Regions from separate parts of the Streptomyces sp. 3330 genome, predicted to be linked through region 1. Evidence: riboswitches for the same ligand, from Rfam matches in the RefSeq annotation. Region 1 holds a riboswitch; each other region holds the start of a gene.

Region 1 (4,273 bases):
GCCGAGGGCGGACAGCGCGGCGCCGGCGGCCAGGGCTCCGAACGCCCTGCGGGTGGTCGTCATGTCGGTCGGCTCCTTCAGCGGGTGGGAGTGGTGAGTCGCGGCACGGGAACGCGGCGGGTCCCGGCGCCGGGGCAGTGGCCGGTGTACGCGGACCGGAGGTGGCCGCGGACGGTCCGGCCGAGGCCGCACGCGGGGTTCCGGGCGAGCCCGTGGACGCGGGCGCCGGTCGGCACGGCGCCGGTGTGCGGCCCCAGGGCCGGGTGGTCGGCGGCCTCGGCGAGGGTCTCCTCGCGCCGGCCGCCGACGAGGTAGCCGTGGAACGGGGTGGCGTCGCGAGCGCGGGAGACGACGCCGGCCGCGGCGCCCTTCATGACGATGCGTCGGTCGACGCCGGACACGGGACCTCCGGGGAGCGATGGAAAGCGCTTGCCCTGACGGAGATCACTCTGCCCCGACCCTCGTCCGCCTGTCGACGGGGCGGGAAGGGCTGCCACAGGACCGCAACAGAACGATCATGAACGCGCAGAGCCCCGCACCGGCCCGGCCCGCCCTCCGCGCTCTCCGGACATGCCGAAGGCCGGACCCGGGGATCGGGTCCGGCCTTCGGCCGCGTGTCAGGCGGGAGGTCGTCGGAGTCGGAGGGGGTCAGCCGACGGAGACGCCGTGCGAGCGGAGGTAGGCGATCGGGTCCACGTCGGAGCCGTAGTCCGGCGTGGTGCGGATCTCGAAGTGCAGGTGCGGGCCGGTCACATTGCCGGTCGCACCGGAGAGCCCGAGCTGCTGGCCCGCGGTCACGGTCTGGCCGGCCGAGACGGAGAGCTGGGACAGGTGGGCGTACTGGGCGTAGTAGCCGTCGGCGAGCCGGATGACGACCTGGTTGCCGTACGCGCCGCCCCAGCCCGCGGAGACGACGGTGCCCGCGCCCACGGCCTTGAGGGAGGTGCCGGTGGGGACGACGAAGTCGGTGCCGGTGTGGTAGCCGCTGGACCACATGCTGCCGGCGGTGTGGTAGGCGGTGCCGACCGAGGCGCCCGCCACCGGGAGCGTGTAACCGCTGGAGGTGTTCGCACCGCTCTCGGCGGCCTGGGTGACCGTCTTCGAGGAGGAGGAACCGGATGAAGAGGACGCCGAGGACGACGACTCGGCTCCGGACGCCTTCGACTTCGACGAGGACGAGGAGGAGGAGGAAGAAGAAGAACCGGACGACGCACCGGTGCCGCCCGTCGCGGCCTTCTTGCCGATCGAGAGCTTCAGGCCGGGATGGATCAGCGACGGGTCGCTTCCGACGGCCTGCCGGTTGTCCTGGTACAGCTTCTGCCAGCCGCCGTCGACGTCCTGCTCGTCGGCGATCTTCGACAGGTAGTCGCCGGACCGCACGGTGTACGTCTTGGCCGTCGTGGCGGTGGCGGACTTCTGCGCCACCGGGACGGACTGCACGGCCTGCTGGGGTACGGCCTGGGAAGCCGCCTGGGCGACGGACTGCGCGGGGGCCGCGTGGGCGCCGGCGGCGCCTATGAGCGGAAGGGCGAGCGCGGCGCCGCCCGTTCCGGCGACGGCGATGGAGCGAGTGAAGCGCTGGGTCTTCGGACGGCGGTGCTTACCCTTCGCGGGCATGGCGAATTCCTCTCCGGCGCCTGCGAGGTGAGCTGTCGGGTGCGGACTGGAGATGTCCGGCCGCGCCGAGGCGCGGCTTTACCCCAAAGCCTGTTCCGGAGACCGGAACAGGCGGTTGTGCCTGTGGGTCCCCCGCTCCTGCCGATACGGGTGAGTGTGCGGGCTCCGGGCGGTGGCAGGATTCGGCGTCCGTCCGGATTGGTGTGGAACGTAAGCGACCAGGACGCACAGGGACAAGCAGAGGTTGCGCCGCCGACGCCATTCTCTTGATCCCCTGTGCGAATCCCCGGTCACACTGGGTGAGCCGAAGGGTCCGTCCGGCGCCAAGCACCCTTGTGACGCATACGAATTACGTGAACATGACGGGCGACGTACGGTCACGGATATGACGCTGCTCACGTGACAGCTCTCCAGGTTCCTTTATTCCAGAGCGAGTTGGAAGGAAGGAGCCAATTCGGACAGAAACCTCAGATGCGACGCAGCCGGATAACCGTCGCATCAAGGTCGCCGCGCAGCCCGGTACGCAGTCCGTGGTGCAGCAGTACGGCCCCTCGATGCACTTCGCCCGTTTCGCGGCATTCGTACGATGCTGTCGGATCGAGTCCGCGCAGCCGCAGCGCCGGAACGGGCTCGCCGAACCGCTGTGCCTGGAGCCAGGCGAGGACAACGCTCTCGTCACCGCGCACGTACTGGACGGCGCTCAGACCGCCTGCCGGGGGCCGCAGCCGGTAGAGGTCCCCCTGCTGCACGAGCGGCCGGATCTCCTTGTAGAGGTCCACCCACCGACGCGCCTCGGCCAGGTCCTCGTCGCTCCACTCGGCGAGGTCCCCGCCGATGCCGAGCACACCGGCCATGGCGCTGACGAACCGGAAGCGCAGCGAGCTGACCCGGCCGTTGAGCTGGGCGTTCGGGCTGTCGGTGACCCAGGCCGCCATGACCCGGGCGGGATGGATCTGACTGAAGCCGTGCTGGATGTCGAGCCGGTCGAGCGGATCGGTGTTGTCGGAGGTCCACACCTGGTCGGTGCGGCTCATGATCCCGAGGTCGATACGGCCGCCGCCCCCCGAGCAGGACTCGAAGGCGACCCCGGGGTGCGCCTCGCGCAGCCGGTCCAGGAGCGCGTACAGGGCCCGCACGTGGTCGACCCAGAGGCGCTGCGGGTAAGGGTCGTCCGGCCATCCCGCGTCGGTGAAGCAGCGGTTGAAGTCCCACTTCACATAGTCGATGGGCGCGCTGGAGAGGAGCCCGTGGAGCTGCTCCCACAGGTACTCCTGGACGTCCTCGCGCGCGAGGTTGAGCATGAGCTGATTGCGGAACTCCGTCCGCTTTCGTCCGGATTGGAACTGCACCCAGTCGGGGTGGGCCCGGTACAGCTCGCTGTCCGGGTTGACCATCTCGGGCTCGACCCAGATGCCGAACTGCATCCCGAGGCCGTGGACGTGGTCGGCGAGGGGCTTCAGCCCGCCCGGGAACCGGTCGGGGTTGGGCTGCCAGTCGCCGAGCCCGGCGTGGTCGCCGGTCCGTGCCCCGAACCAGCCGTCGTCGACGACGAAGAGCTCCACGCCGATCGCGGCGGCCCGCCGGGCGAGCGCGCTCTGCTGCTCCTCGGAGATGTCGAAGTAGGTGGCCTCCCAGGAGTTGAACAGCACCGGCCGGTCCTGCCCTGCGTCCGGGACGACGTACGCGCGCTGGTAGGCGTGCCAGGCGCGGCTCGCCCCGCCGAAGCCGCCGTCGCTCCACAGGCCGGCGAAGACGGGGGTGGTGAAGGACTCCCCCGCGGCCAGCCGCAGCAGACCCGAGTCGTCGTACCCGGCGCCGCCGGTGATCTGCACGCGCGCGTCCGGCAGTTGGGCGACGGCGATCCGCCAGGAGCCCGACCAGCCGAGGGCACAGCCGTAGACCTCGCCGCGCTCCTCGGTCGCGTCGGTGTCCAGGGCGACCCAGGGCAGGTGCTGGTGGCCGGTGTGGCCGCGGCGGCTGCCGATCACCTTCTCGCCGTAGGTGAGCGGGGACCGGGTGAGCCGGGACTCGGCGGCCCAGCGGCCGTGCAGCTGCGACAGCCGCCAGTCGTCACGCTCGGGCAGGGTCCACGTGGCGGAGTCGGCGCGCAGCAGCTCCAGCGGCCGCTCGCCGTCGTTGCGCAGGGTCGTCCAGCGCTCGACGACATCGCCCCGCATCCGGTAGTGCAGGATGACGGCCAGCCCGGCGTCCCGGAACCGCAGCCGCAGCTCGTCGCCGTCGGCCTCGTAGTCCTCGTAGGACCACTCGGTGCCGCGCCCCTCGTCGGTGCGCACGGACAGGGCGGGCCGGACGAAGCGGGGGCCGCCCTCGACCGGGTACTCCTCCCGGCCGTCGAGCGGGGACTCGAAGGACGCCCCCCGCTCCGACGGCGGAAGGGCGGCGAGCGCCTCGGCGTCCGCGAGCGCGATGCCCGGGCCCCAGTGCAGGTGGACCAGCTCGTCGGCCTCGGTGAGGTGGAGGGCATAGCTGCTCGTCGGCCCCGAAAGGAGCCAGGTACGGCCGTTGTCGGCGATCTCGGGCATCAAACCCCCACTGATTCGAACAGGTGCGATCAAGCACCAACATCATCGAATGCCGTCGGCCCGCCGGGCAACTTTCCGCGGACGACTCTTCACCTGGGCGGACGCCCGGAGTA
Region 2 (4,273 bases), on a different contig from region 1:
GGTTCACCGAGCGCACGGGCTTCGGGCACCGGACCACGGATCCGTACGCGAAGCTGCTGGAGGAGCGGATCGTCTTCCTGGGGACGCGGATCGACGACGTCTCGGCGAACGACGTGACGGCCCGGTTCATGTACCTCGCGCACACGGATCCGGACCGGGACATCGCGCTGTACATCAACTCCCCCGGCGGCTCCTTCAGCGCGATGACGGCTCTCTACGACACGCTCCGGTACGTCACCTGCGACGTGGAGACCACCTGCCTGGGCCGCGCGGACGCGTCCGCGGCGGTGCTGCCGGCGGCCGGCACGCCGGGCAAGCGGTACGCGCTGCAGGGCGCGCGGATGACGATCCGCCGGCCGTCCCTGCCCGGGCAGGCCGAGGGGCGGGCGAGCGACCTGGCGATCCGGGCCGAGGAGCTGGCGCGGACCCGCGCGAGCCTGGAGGAGATGCTCGTACGGCACACCGGGCGGCCGCCGGAGCAGGTGACCGCGGACATCGAGCGGGACAGGTTCCTCCCCGCCCAGGAGGCCGTGGAGTACGGCCTGGTGGACGGGATCGTCCCGCCCCGCAGGGCCTCGGCCGGCACACCCGGCGGGCGGTGAGCCGCCGATGGTGCCCGAACTGCCGCCGTTGCCCGCGCTCACCCGCGCGGAGGCCGAGCTGATCGACGGTTACCTCGACGTAGTCGACATGCTCGGCCGGATCAACCCCGCCCACCAGGGCGACACCTACCGCGGACTGCGCGCCGCCCAGGCGCTGGTGACCAAGGCGGCCGCGCTGCGCGACGCCCTGGCGCGGATGCACCAGCGGGGCGAGAGCGAACTGCACGCGCCGACGCTCGCGCGGGCGCTGCGCGTCCTGGACGGGGAGCGCCGCACCGCGCGGGTCACGCTGCCCCCGCTCTCCGACAGTTGACCCGCCGGATCCACCTCCGGTCCGGCCCGCTCGCGCCCAGGACGTGACGACCGGACCGGAGTTGAAACGGCCCAGAAGAGGTACCCCCGTTCAGCGGAGCGTCTACGGTTCCCCCGACCCCTCCGCGGTTGCGCAAATGGGCGCTCTTCGGGCGGAATAGCGAGCTCCGCCGCTGGTGGGAGGCCCTGGAGCGCCTTGACACCTGATCGCCCATCAGGGTGTCCACCCGAACGGGTGAGTGGTGAGTAACCCCACAAATCCCCGGTTCCGTTGGGATTTTCGGACATCGGTGAGCCAAGATCCCTGACTGACGACAAGCCCCCGCCACAAGCGGCGGGGCGGTCCGGGCGGACGCCGAGTCCTGCCGCCGCCCGGATGACCGGTCGACAGGAGTGCATCGGCAGGAGTGGAGGACCCAAGCACGACGGGTCGCCGGAACGGTCACGCCATGACCGGGCCGAGCAGCCCTTGGGGTGAAGCCGCAGCAGCGGCCGGGCAACTTCGCCAGCCCGAATCCGACAGGTCATCCTTCACAGGCGGCTGACGAAGGGTTGCGCATGACTGCGCTCAATCGTGTCCCGTCGCTCATGGCCCGGGCCGGTACGGCCTCGGCTTTCGCCATCGCCGCCGTGGGCGGCTCGGTCGTGGTCCCGGGGCTCGCCCCCGACGCCGCGGCCGCCACACCGGCGACGAAGGCGCTCCAGATCGCGGCCTCCAAGAAGGGTGCTCCCTACAAGTACGGGGCCACCGGACCGAAGAGGTTCGACTGCTCGGGGCTCACGCTGTACTCGTTCAAGAAGGCGGGCAAGAGCCTGCCCCGGACGGCGTCCCAGCAGTACAACAAGACGAAGCACATCAAGGCGTCGAGCCGCAAGGCAGGCGACCTGGTGTTCTTCCACTCGGGCTCGAACGTGTACCACGTCGGGATCTACGCGGGTAAGGGCAAGATCTGGCACTCGCCGAAGACCGGCGACGTGGTGAAGCTTCAGAAGATCTGGACCAAGAGCGTCTGGTACGGGCGGGTCCGCTAGGGCCCACCAGGGTCACGGGCGGTTCTTCCCGGGGCGGTGGGGGCGTCCTGACGCGCCTTCACCGCCCCGGGAGCTCACCCTCCGCCGAGGCCGTCAGGGCGCCGGCCACCGGCTCCGCCACCGGGACGGCCCACGGGAGCTCGACGGTGACCGTCTTGCCGCCCTCCCGGGTGGGCCGCACTCTCAGCCTGCCGCCGCGCTCCGCGGTGAGCCAGCGAATGATCACCATGCCTCGGCCGTTGTCCTGCTGGACGGCGGCCGGCAGTCGTTTGGGGAAGCGCGGGTGGCTGTCGGTGACCCCGACGCGCAGGTGTTCGTCACGGTCGAGGACCAGGTCCACCGTGAAGGTGGGTGACTGCCCGAAGGTGTGCTGCACGGCGTTGGTGGCGAGTTCCGAGACGATCAGCCGGACGGCGTCGGCCATCTCCGCGTCCGCCGGAAGGCCCCATTCCCCGAGGGCGCCGGCCACGAAGACCCGGGCCGCGGAGACCGAGGCGGGATCGCTCGGCAGAGTGACGGATGCTTCCAGGTGATCTGCCATGGCGACGTCGACCCTTTCCCACGGGACCGGGAGCCCGACACGGCGCGGATGGTTCGAGTACGGTCCCGGACTGGTGCTTCTTCGCCAGACTGCCATTACCGGGCCGGTCACGGGTCGGATCCACCGAGATATGCATATATCTGTCGCCCAATGCGGTGAACTCTGCGACGGCAGAGCGTATTTGGTCGGCCCGATAGGAGTAAGGAGGAGCCCATGCAGCACGGTCCCGCGGTACGCCGCCGAAAGCTGGGCGCCGAACTGCGCAATCTGCGCGCCCAGGCGGGGCTCACCAGTGGTGAGGCGGCCCGGCTCGTGGGCTGGCACCAGTCCAAGGTGAGCCGCATCGAGACCGGCATCAGTGGATCGAAACCGGCCGATGTGCGGTTACTCCTCGACGCCTACGCCGTCGAGGATCCGCAACTGCGGGAGCTGATGCTGGCATTGGCGGGCGCGGGCGGCAGCGGCGGCCGGGACCACTGGTGGCACGCCTACCGCGGGGTGCTGCCGCCCACCTACCGGGACTTCATCAGCCTGGAGTCGCAGGCGAGCGCCATGCGCACCCTGGAGACGACGGTGGTGCCGGGACTGCTGCAGACGCCCGAGTACGCGCGCGCGGTGACCAGGGCATCCGTGGAAGGGGGCGACGAGGACCAGCTCGACACCCTCGTGGAGGTGCGGCTGGCCCGCCAGGACGTGCTGCGCGCGCAGCCGCCGCTGGAACTGTGCGCGGTACTGGACGAGGCGGTGCTGCGGCGGGTGGTGGGCGGTCCCGAGGTGATGGCACGGCAGCTCGGCCGGCTCGTCGAGGCCGCCCGATTGCCCCAAGTCCGGCTTCAGGTGTTGCCGTTCGCCGCCGGAGCGCATATCGGGGTAACTGGCCCTTTCGTTATCTTCTCATTTTCGCGCACTTCTGATCTGGATGTTGTCGTTCTAGACCACTTGACGAGTAGCCTCTATCTCGAACGGAAAGAAGACCTCCAGGCCTACACCGAGGCCTTCAACGCCCTTCGGGCGCACGCCCTTTCGCCCGGGGACTCATCGGATTACATCGCCGCGATAGCCGACGGCGCGTAAGGAGGCACCATGTCCGCATCACCGCGGAACGTACCTTCCAGTACCGATCCCGACCGACTTCCGGATGTGCGCTGGCTGCGCAGCAGCTACAGCACGGGAGCGAACAACTGTGTGGAGACCGCCCGGCCGGCCTCCGGCCCCTGGGCCGGTCTGCTCGCCGTCCGCGACTCCAAGGACCCGGCCGGCCCCGCCCTGCTCTTCTCCCCCGAGAGCTGGTCGGGCTTCACGGCCGTCTTCTCACGGGTCCCCTGACCGCACCGCAACCGTCAGAGCGGTCCACGGCCGTGTCACGCCGACTCATGGTCGTGTTTCGCCGATCACCTGTACAGCGCGTTCCAGCTCGGCCCCGGAGAGGTCCGCGCGCGCGGTGAGCCTGAGACGTGAGATGCCGTCGGGCACGGAGGGAGGACGGAAGCAGCCCACGGCCAGGCCTGCCGACCGGCAGTCCGCCGCCCAGCGCAGGGCCCCCTCCGGGGACGGGGCACGCACGGAGACGACCGCGGCGTCCGGACGCACCGCCGCCAGGCCCGCGGCCGTCAGCCGCGCGTGCAGCTCGCCCGCCACCTCACGCGCGCGTGCCGCGCGCTGGGGCTCCCTGCGCAGCAGCCCGAGGGCGGCCAGCGCCGCCCCCGCCGCCGCCGGGGCGAGGCCCGTGTCGAAGATGAACGTCCGGGCCGCGTTCACCAGATGCTCGATCACCCGCGCGGGACCC
Region 3 (4,273 bases), on a different contig from region 1:
TGTAAGTTTGTTTCAAACTTGAACCAAGACCACCGTCGGACCGCCGTCGCATCGCCGTCAGGCTGCCGCCGAACCGCCGTCGGACCGAGCCCGGGGAGCCGTGTCGATGCCGTACCCGTACGTCCTGCTGTCAGCCGCCGTCTCCCTCGACGGCTACCTGGACGACACCACGCCCGAGCGCCTGCTCCTCTCCAGCCGCGCCGACTTCGACCGCGTCGACGAGGTGCGGGCCTCCGTGGACGCCGTCCTCATCGGCGCCGGCACGATCCGCGCCGACAATCCCCGGCTCCTCGTGAACTCCCCCGCGCGCCGCGCCGCCCGCGAGGCCGCCGGACTGCCGCCGTACCCCCTCAAGGTCACCGTCAGCGGCTCCGGCGACCTCGATCCGGCGGCGAACTTCTGGCACACGGGCGGCGAGAAGGTCGTCTACACGACGGAGAAGGGCGCCGAGCGGGTCCGCGCGCTCGGCATCGCCGCGGACGCCGTCCCGCTCGGCCCCGAACTCGACTGGCGCCGCCTCCTGGAACACCTCCATGACGTGCGCGGCGTACGGCGTCTCATGGTCGAGGGCGGCGGGACGGTGCACACGCAGCTGCTCCGGCAGGGCCTGGCCGACGAACTCCAGCTCGTCCTCGCCCCGCTCTTCGTCGGCGACCCGGCCGCGCCCCGCCTCTTCGGGCCGGGCGGCTACCAGGGCGGACGCCTGCGCCTGGTGGAGACCCGGCGCATCGAGGACGTCGTCCTGAACCGCTACGAGCCCACCGCCCCCGGCACCGGACGGCTGCCCGCCGCGGCCGACCGGCACTGGCTGGCCCTCGCCTGCGCCCTCGCGGCCGACTGTCCGCCGTCGGAGACCGCCTTCAGCGTCGGCGCGGTGATCGTGGCCGCCGACGGCACGGAACTGGCGCGCGGCCACTCCCGCGAGGCGGGCGACCCGGTCGTGCACGCCGAGGAGGCCGCCCTCGCGAAGCTCGACCCCGCCGACCCCCGGCTGCCCGCGGCCACCGTCTACAGCAGCCTCGAACCGTGCGCGCGCCGCTCCTCCCGCCCGGCCCCCTGTGCCCGTCTCATCCTCGACGCGGGAGTGCGCAGGGTGGTCACGGCCTGGCGGGAGCCGGACACCTTCGTCACGGACGCCGACGGCACCGGTCTGCTGACGGACCGGGGCGTCGACGTCCTGGTGCTCCCGGAGTACGAGGAGCGGGCGAAGGAGCCGAATCGCCACCTCCTGTGAGGCGGCCGGGGCCCCGTGGATCAACCGATGTGCTTTCTGTCCCGCTGATGGCGTACAGTTGGGTTCATCGCCGCGGGGTGGAGCAGCTCGGTAGCTCGCTGGGCTCATAACCCAGAGGTCGCAGGTTCAAATCCTGTCCCCGCTACTGATGAACCGAAGGCCGGAATCCGAAAGGGTTTCGGCCTTCGGCGTTTTCGCCGATGCCTTTTCCCGGCCCTTTCCTCACTCCTGGTGACCGGTCGAGCGCCCTGCGCATAACAACTGAGTCACCATCAAAAGCCGGATGACTGATGAAGCGTTTCCGGGGCAGGGCGGGGCGGGGTCAACTCGCCCGTTTTTCACCGCTGGTAGCCCAAAAGTCCAGGCCAGAAATGTTGTTGATCAAGAGGAACAGCTTGGAAACCCACCCCCGGGTCTATTAACGTTCGATAACGCAGCGCGGTCGTCCCAGCCGGCACCAGAGTCGGCTCCGTGCGGCACGTGCCGAATCCCGCAAGGGAACCGGGGAACCACCACCATGGGGTGAATCACGCGGAAGCCGTCGTGAACTCGCAGAGTCCACGACCGGTATACGCGCGTAGGAGACCTTCCCGCTCCGAACCCGTCAGCTAACCCGGTAGGCGACGGAAGGAAAGGAGTGCGCCCGCGTGGCGTCCAACCCGCCTGCCCCCGAGGCCCCGTACGCGCCCAGCCAGCGGTCCACCGAGACCTTCGGCTACGGCGGCTACCGCACCGACGAGGGACCTTGGGAGGAGTGGAACCCCACCGCGGAGTCCACTCGCCCGGTACGCGGCAAGCACCGCGTCGCCAAGCAGCGCGGCGGCGGATTCGCCCGCAGCTCCACCGTTCTCGGGGTCGGCGTCATAGCCGCCGTCAGCGCGGGCGGCATGGCCAGCGCCAACACCGGCAAGGCCCCGGTCTCCATCTCGATGCCGGACCTGCCCAACGTGGGCTCGCTCATCTCCGACGAAGAGCCCACCCCGGAAGCCGCTCCGGCCCTCGCCAGCTTCGGCTCCGAAGCCGCCGTGGACACCGAGGACAGCGCCGCCGACGCCGGCGAGGCGCTGCGCAGCCGGATCATGGCGCAGGCCGAGTCCCAGCAGTCCCAGGTCGAGGTCAAGGCCCTCGCCGCGGCGGCCAAGGCCGAGGCCGACGCCGCCGCCAAGGCCGAGAAGGAGGCGGAGGCCAAGGCCGCCGCCGCGAAGAAGAAGGCCGCGGAGGAAGCCGCCGCGAAGGCCGAGGCCGCGCGCCTGGCCGAGCTGGCCAAGCAGTACACGCTGCCGACCTCCTCGTACACCATCACCTCGACCTTCGGCCAGGCCGGTTCCCTCTGGTCCTCCGGCTACCACACGGGTCTGGACTTCGCCGCGCCGACGGGCACGCTCATCAAGGCCGTCCACAGCGGCACCATCACCGAGGCCGGCTGGGCCGGTTCCTACGGCTACCGCACCATCCTGACCCTGGACGACGGCACCGAGCTGTGGTTCTGCCACCAGTCGTCGATCAGCGTCAGTGTCGGCCAGAAGGTCGCCACCGGTGACGTCATCGGCCGGGTGGGCGCGACCGGGAACGTCACCGGAGCCCACCTCCACCTCGAGGTCCACCCCGGCGGCAGCGCCGACGGCATCGACCCGGCGGCCTGGCTCCGCGACAAGGGCCTCAACCCCTGAGCCGTCCCTCGGGCAAGCCCCTGAGCTGAGCTGTACGGACCCCCGAGCCGCTCCTTCGACCACCCTGAGCCGCTCATCCGGTCGCCCCGAGCCCGCTCGTCCGGTACCCCTGATCCACCCCGGCAGCCCCGACGCCCTCCGCGTCGGGGCTGCCGGGCTGTGCCGTGCGCACGCGCGCTCGGGCGGGCCGTTCCCGGGGGCTGTTCACATGTTCTTCGTGTCACGTCCGGAATGGGCGGGCCGTCGGCGCCTGTTGAGACGAGGCATGACTTCTCTTCGCACGCTCGGCTCCTCGGACCTCGAGGTCTTCCCGCTCGCCCTCGGCGGCAACGTGTTCGGCTGGACCGCCGACGAGACGGCCTCCTTCGCCGTGCTCGACGCCTACACGGCCGCGGGCGGCAACCTGATCGACACCGCCGACTCCTACTCGGCGTGGGTCGATGGCAACAGCGGTGGTGAGTCCGAGACGATCATCGGCAGGTGGCTGAAGGCCCGGGGCAACCGCGACGACGTCGTGATCGCCACCAAGGTGAGCCAGCACCCCGACTTCCCCGGTCTGTCCGCCGACAACATCAAGGCCGCCGCCGACGCCTCGCTCCGCCGTCTGGGCACCGACCACATCGACCTCTACTACACGCACTTCGACAAGCCCGAGGTGCCGGTCGAGGAGATCATCGGCGCGCTCGACGAACTGGTGAGGGCGGGGAAGGTGCGGCACATCGCCGCCTCCAACATCTCGCCCGAGCGTCTCCAGGAGTCGCTGGAGTTCTCCGACCGCGAGGGCCTGGCCCGGTACGTCGCCCTCCAGCCCCACTACAACCTGGTCTCCCGCGACACCTACGAGGGCGGCCTCCAGGATCTCGCCGCCCGCTTCGGCCTCGCCGCCGTCCCCTACTACGCCCTGGCCGCAGGCTTCCTCACCGGCAAGTACCGGCCCGGTACGACCGTGCAGAGCGCCCGCGCCGCCGGCGCCGCCAAGCACCTCGACACGGAGCGGGGCCGGAACGTCCTCACCGCCCTGGACGAGATCGCCCAGGCCCACGGGACCCGGATCCCCACGGTCGCCCTGGCCTGGCTCGCCGCGCAGCCGACGGTGGCCGCGCCGATCGCCTCCGCGCGCACGGTCGAGCAGCTGCCGGCGCTGCTGGGGGTGGCGGAGCTGGAACTGACGGCGGAGGAGATCACCCGCCTGACCCGAGCCTGACCTGACCTGGCCTGGCCTGGCCTGACCTGACCTGACCTGACCTGACCTGGCCTGGTCTGATCTAGCTTGGCCAGAGCCTTTGGCCTGACCGCTCCGACCGACCCTGCCTGGGCTGACCGACCCGACCCTGCCTGGGCTGACCGACCCTGCTTGTTCTGATCGACC
Region 4 (4,273 bases), on a different contig from region 1:
CTTCGGCTCCATCCCCGGCCACGACGGCAAGCCCGCGCCCCGTGACGGCGCGCTGCCCGACGTCATCGGCGAGCAGCTGCGCGAGATCGTCGAGGAGGAGGTGCCGGCCCGTGCGCTGATGGCCGCCTACCGGCTGCCCGAGGACGGCACGCGCGCGTGCGACGCCGTCGACCTGGCGCTCACCGTCCTCGGCGGCGGCGAGTCCTCGCGCCTGTACAACCGGCTGGTGCGCCGCGACCGTACGGCCGTCGCGGCCGGCTTCGGCCTGCTGCGGCTCGCCGGAGCGCCCTCGCTGGGCTGGCTGGACGTGAAGACGTCCGGCGACGTCGAGGTGCCCGTCATCGAGGCCGCCATCGACGAGGAGCTCGCCCGGTTCGCCGAAGAGGGCCCGACGGCCGAGGAAATGGAGCGGGCCCAGGCGCAGTTGGAACGCGAGTGGCTCGACCGGCTCGGCACGGTCGCCGGACGCGCCGACGAACTGTGCCGCTACGCCGTCCTGTTCGGCGACCCGCAGCTCGCGCTCACCGCCGTCCAGCGCGTGCTGGACGTGACGCCCGAGGAGGTGCAGGAGGTCGCCAAGGCCCGCCTGCGCCCCGACAACCGCGCGGTGCTCGTCTACGAGCCGACCGCCGCCGAAGCCCCCGCCGACCAGGACGAGAACGAGGAGGCGGCCCGGTGACCGAGCTCGCCACGATGGACTTCCACCCCCAGCCCCGGGCGGGCGAGGCCAAGCCGTGGGCGTTCCCGGCGCCCGAGCGCACCGCGCTGGCCAACGGCCTGACCGTGCTGCACTGCCACCGTCCCGGCCAGCAGGTCGTCGCCGTCGAGATCCTCCTCGACGCGCCCCTGGACGCCGAACCGGCCGGCCTCGACGGCGTCGCCACGATCATGGCGCGCGCCTTCTCCGAGGGCACCGACAAGCACTCCGCCGAGGAGTTCGCCGCCGAACTGGAGCGCTGCGGCGCCACCCTGGACGCGCACGCCGATCACCCCGGCGTCCGGCTGAGCCTCGAAGTGCCGGCCTCGCGCCTGCCCAAGGGCCTCGGTCTGCTCGCCGACGCCCTCAGGGCCCCCGCGTTCGCCGACAGCGAGGTCGAGCGCCTCGTCCGCAACCGCCTGGACGAGATCCCGCACGAGCTGGCCAACCCCTCCCGGCGCGCGGCCAAGGAGCTCTCCAAGGAGCTGTTCCCGGCCACCGCGCGGATGTCGCGGCCCCGCCAGGGCACCGCGGAGACGGTCGAGAAGATCGACTCCGCCGCCGTACGCGCCTTCTACGAGAAGCACGTGCGTCCCGCCACGGCCACCGCCGTGGTCGTCGGCGACCTCACGGGTGTCGACCTGGAGGCGCTCCTCGGCGACACCCTGGGCGCCTGGACGGGCTCCTCGGCCCAGCCGCGGCCCGTGCCGCCGGTGACCGCCGACGACGCCGGCCGGGTCGTCATCGTGGACCGCCCCGGCGCCGTCCAGACGCAGCTGCTGATCGGCCGGATCGGCGCCGACCGGCACGACCGTGTGTGGCCCGCGCAGGTGCTCGGCACGTACTGCCTCGGTGGCACCCTCACCTCCCGCCTGGACCGCGTCCTGCGCGAGGAGAAGGGCTACACCTACGGTGTCCGCGCGTTCGGCCAGGTCCTGCGGTCCGCCCCGGACGGCTCGGGCGCCGCGATGCTCGCCATCAGCGGCTCCGTCGACACCCCGAACACCGGACCCGCGCTGGACGACCTCTGGAAGGTGCTGCGCACCCTCGCCGCCGAGGGGCTGACCGACGCGGAGCGCGACGTCGCCGTGCAGAACCTGGTCGGTGTGGCGCCGCTGAAGTTCGAGACCGCCGCGGCCGTCGCCGGCACGCTGGCCGACCAGGTCGAGCAGCACCTGCCCGACGACTTCCAGGCCACGCTGTACCAGCAGCTCGCCGCGACCGGCACGGTGGAGGCCACCGCGGCGGCCGTGAACGCCTTCCCGGTGGACCGCCTGGTGACCGTCCTCGTCGGTGACGCGGCCCGGATCAAGGAGCCGGTCGAGGCCCTCGGCATCGGCGAGGTGAAGGTCGTGTCCGCGGAGTAGGCAGCGGCACGCGCGTGCGGGGCCCTGGTCGACCGAGCGTCACCAGGGCCTCCGTATGTCCGAATTGATGCGGAGGTTGCCCGTCTGCCCTGTGGGATGCGCTACAAAAACCGGGATCCGTTTGAGGATTGAAACCCGCGCCGCTTAGCGTCATCCGGACTGTTCGTCAGGCAGTGCGCCGCAGCCGCGGCACCGGACAGTCATCGCCGAGTCCCCGTACGGCGCGAGCCAGGGGAGCCGGGGACCCACTTGTGAAGTCCCTGGGGTGAATCGGACGCCCGCGCGTGAACGCGAGGGGGTCCGTAGGAGACCTTCCTGCTCCGAACCCGTCAGCTAACCCGGTAGGCGAGAGGGAAGGAAAGGACACACCCGACTTCATGGCGTTCACCTGCGCGCCCGGCAAGCACCGTCGTCCCGGCCGGATGCAGCGGACCACCGCTCGCGCGGCGGGCGTCGCGGCGCTCACCACCACCGGCGTGATGGCCACCGTCGCCGCCTCCCCGGCCCTCGCCGCCGAGCCCAGCCCCGAGCAGACCGGGCTGATCCCCGTCGTCACCGCCTCCGAGGCCGTCGCGGAGCAGGTCGACGACCAGGTCGCCGTGCAGAAGCACGCGGCCTTCGAGGAGGCCGCCCGGCAGGCCGCCGCCAAGAAGGCCGTGGAGGAGCGCGAGGCACGCGTGCGTGCGGCCCGCGAGGCCGAGCGCAAGCGCCTCAACACGTTCGTCTCGCCGATCACCGGCTCCTACGTGTCGACCAGCTACCAGGCCAGCAGCTCCCTGTGGTCCTCCGGCAGCCACACCGGCATCGACTTCCACGCGGCGAGCGGCACCACCGTGCACGCGGTCGGCATGGGCACCGTCGTCGAGGCCGGCTGGGGCGGGGCGTACGGCAACCAGATCGTCATCAAGATGAACGACGGGACGTACACCCAGTACGGTCACCTGTCGTCCATCGAGGTGGCGGTGGGCCAGCAGGTCACCCCGGGCCAGCGGATCGCCCTGTCCGGCGCCACCGGCAACGTCACCGGCGCGCATCTGCACTTCGAGGCCCGCACCACCGCGGAGTACGGCTCGGACATCGACCCGGTCGCCTACCTCCGCAACCACGGCGTGAACGTCTGACGACCCACGGCGACAGATCGTCTTGCCCCGGCCCTCCCGGCCGGGGCTTTCGGCGTTTTCGAGGCCCTGCTGTCCAAAAAATATCCCCGGATTCCGGCCCGCCATCGGAAATTCCCGCTCATTGCAATAGAGTCACGGAACACACGTCAATCGTCGACGTTTCACGGGGATTAAGGCGGAGGTCCGTCATGCGTATTCCGGCGCACTCGGTGTGCACGGCCATTCGGGACGACATCGTCGCGGGTGTCTACGAGCGCGGCAGCCGCCTCACCGAGGAACTCCTCGCCCGCCGCTACGGCGTCTCCCGCGTCCCGGTCCGCGAGGCGCTGCGCACGCTGGAGGCCGAGGGCTTCGTCGTCACGCGGCGGCACGCGGGCGCGTGCGTCGCGGAGCCGACCGAGCAGGAGGCCGCGGACCTGCTGGAGATGCGCATGCTCCTGGAGCCGCTCGGCGCCTCGCGGGCCGCCCAGCGGCGCACCGAGGCCCATCTGAAGGTCCTGCGGGGACTCGTCCGGCTGGGCCAGGAGCGGGCCAGACGCGGCAACAGCGAGGATCTGCGCTCCTTGGGGGGCTGGTTCCACGAGACGCTCGCCCAGTCCTCGGGCAGCCATGCCCTGACGTCGATGCTGACCCAGCTGCGCCACAAGATCGCCTGGATGTACGCGGTGGAGGCCCCGGCCAACCCCGCGGAGTCGTGGGCTGAGCACGGCGCGATCGTGGACGCGGTGGCGCGCGGCGACGGTGAGCGTGCGCGGGCGATCACGGCGCTGCACACCGAGCGCGCGACGGCCGCGCACCGGCTGCGCTTTTCCGGCGGCCCCGAACGCGCCGACCGTGTGAGGACTTCGCAACCTCCCGTAAACATGACGGGTCTGCGGCATTAACAAAAGGGCCGTATACAAAGAGGGGATAATTCTCGGGGATTATTTCTGCTGCCCGTGAACGGGAAATGCGAAGGGCTCGCCCGGTAATTCGGACGAGCCCTTCAGAGTTGTCGGTGCGGCGCCCGAGAGGCGACGGACACCGCGACCGTCAATCCTGCGACCCGTTTAGCGCGCAGCCGGCTCCGCGACGGCGGAGCCGGCTCG

The links. Region 1 has a riboswitch for cyclic di-AMP ahead of J2X68_RS34925 (LysM peptidoglycan-binding domain-containing M23 family metallopeptidase). Riboswitches for the same ligand answer to the same signal wherever they lie in the genome.
Region 2: it holds a riboswitch for cyclic di-AMP, as region 1 does, so the genes downstream of both, J2X68_RS30865 (C40 family peptidase) here and J2X68_RS34925 (LysM peptidoglycan-binding domain-containing M23 family metallopeptidase) in region 1, are expected to answer to the same signal.
Region 3: it holds a riboswitch for cyclic di-AMP, as region 1 does, so the genes downstream of both, J2X68_RS19380 (M23 family metallopeptidase) here and J2X68_RS34925 (LysM peptidoglycan-binding domain-containing M23 family metallopeptidase) in region 1, are expected to answer to the same signal.
Region 4: it holds a riboswitch for cyclic di-AMP, as region 1 does, so the genes downstream of both, J2X68_RS29985 (M23 family metallopeptidase) here and J2X68_RS34925 (LysM peptidoglycan-binding domain-containing M23 family metallopeptidase) in region 1, are expected to answer to the same signal.

The regions. Positions count from the first base shown of each region.
Region 1 covers NZ_JAVDVA010000031.1:68,227-72,499, forward strand. Annotated here, with positions in the region: gene J2X68_RS34915 (DUF6250 domain-containing protein) at 1-63, opposite strand, end outside; gene J2X68_RS34920 (hypothetical protein) at 78-401, opposite strand; gene J2X68_RS34925 (LysM peptidoglycan-binding domain-containing M23 family metallopeptidase) at 649-1,617, opposite strand; cyclic di-AMP (ydaO/yuaA leader) riboswitch at 1,622-1,815, opposite strand; gene J2X68_RS34930 (alpha-galactosidase) at 2,085-4,160, opposite strand.
Region 2 covers NZ_JAVDVA010000023.1:14,594-18,866, forward strand. Annotated here, with positions in the region: gene J2X68_RS30855 (ATP-dependent Clp protease proteolytic subunit) at 1-602, shown strand, start outside; gene J2X68_RS30860 (hypothetical protein) at 610-915, shown strand; cyclic di-AMP (ydaO/yuaA leader) riboswitch at 1,258-1,469, shown strand; gene J2X68_RS30865 (C40 family peptidase) at 1,473-1,946, shown strand; gene J2X68_RS30870 (ATP-binding protein) at 2,005-2,487, opposite strand; gene J2X68_RS30875 (helix-turn-helix transcriptional regulator) at 2,701-3,561, shown strand; gene J2X68_RS30880 (DUF397 domain-containing protein) at 3,571-3,813, shown strand; gene J2X68_RS30885 (8-amino-7-oxononanoate synthase) at 3,859-4,273, opposite strand, start outside.
Region 3 covers NZ_JAVDVA010000010.1:258,637-262,909, forward strand. Annotated here, with positions in the region: gene J2X68_RS19370 (dihydrofolate reductase family protein) at 107-1,234, shown strand; tRNA gene J2X68_RS19375 (tRNA-Met) at 1,306-1,379, shown strand; cyclic di-AMP (ydaO/yuaA leader) riboswitch at 1,706-1,874, shown strand; gene J2X68_RS19380 (M23 family metallopeptidase) at 1,882-2,904, shown strand; gene J2X68_RS19385 (aldo/keto reductase) at 3,170-4,108, shown strand.
Region 4 covers NZ_JAVDVA010000021.1:126,929-131,201, forward strand. Annotated here, with positions in the region: gene J2X68_RS29975 (pitrilysin family protein) at 1-679, shown strand, start outside; gene J2X68_RS29980 (pitrilysin family protein) at 676-2,064, shown strand; cyclic di-AMP (ydaO/yuaA leader) riboswitch at 2,259-2,427, shown strand; gene J2X68_RS29985 (M23 family metallopeptidase) at 2,442-3,185, shown strand; gene J2X68_RS29990 (GntR family transcriptional regulator) at 3,374-4,069, shown strand.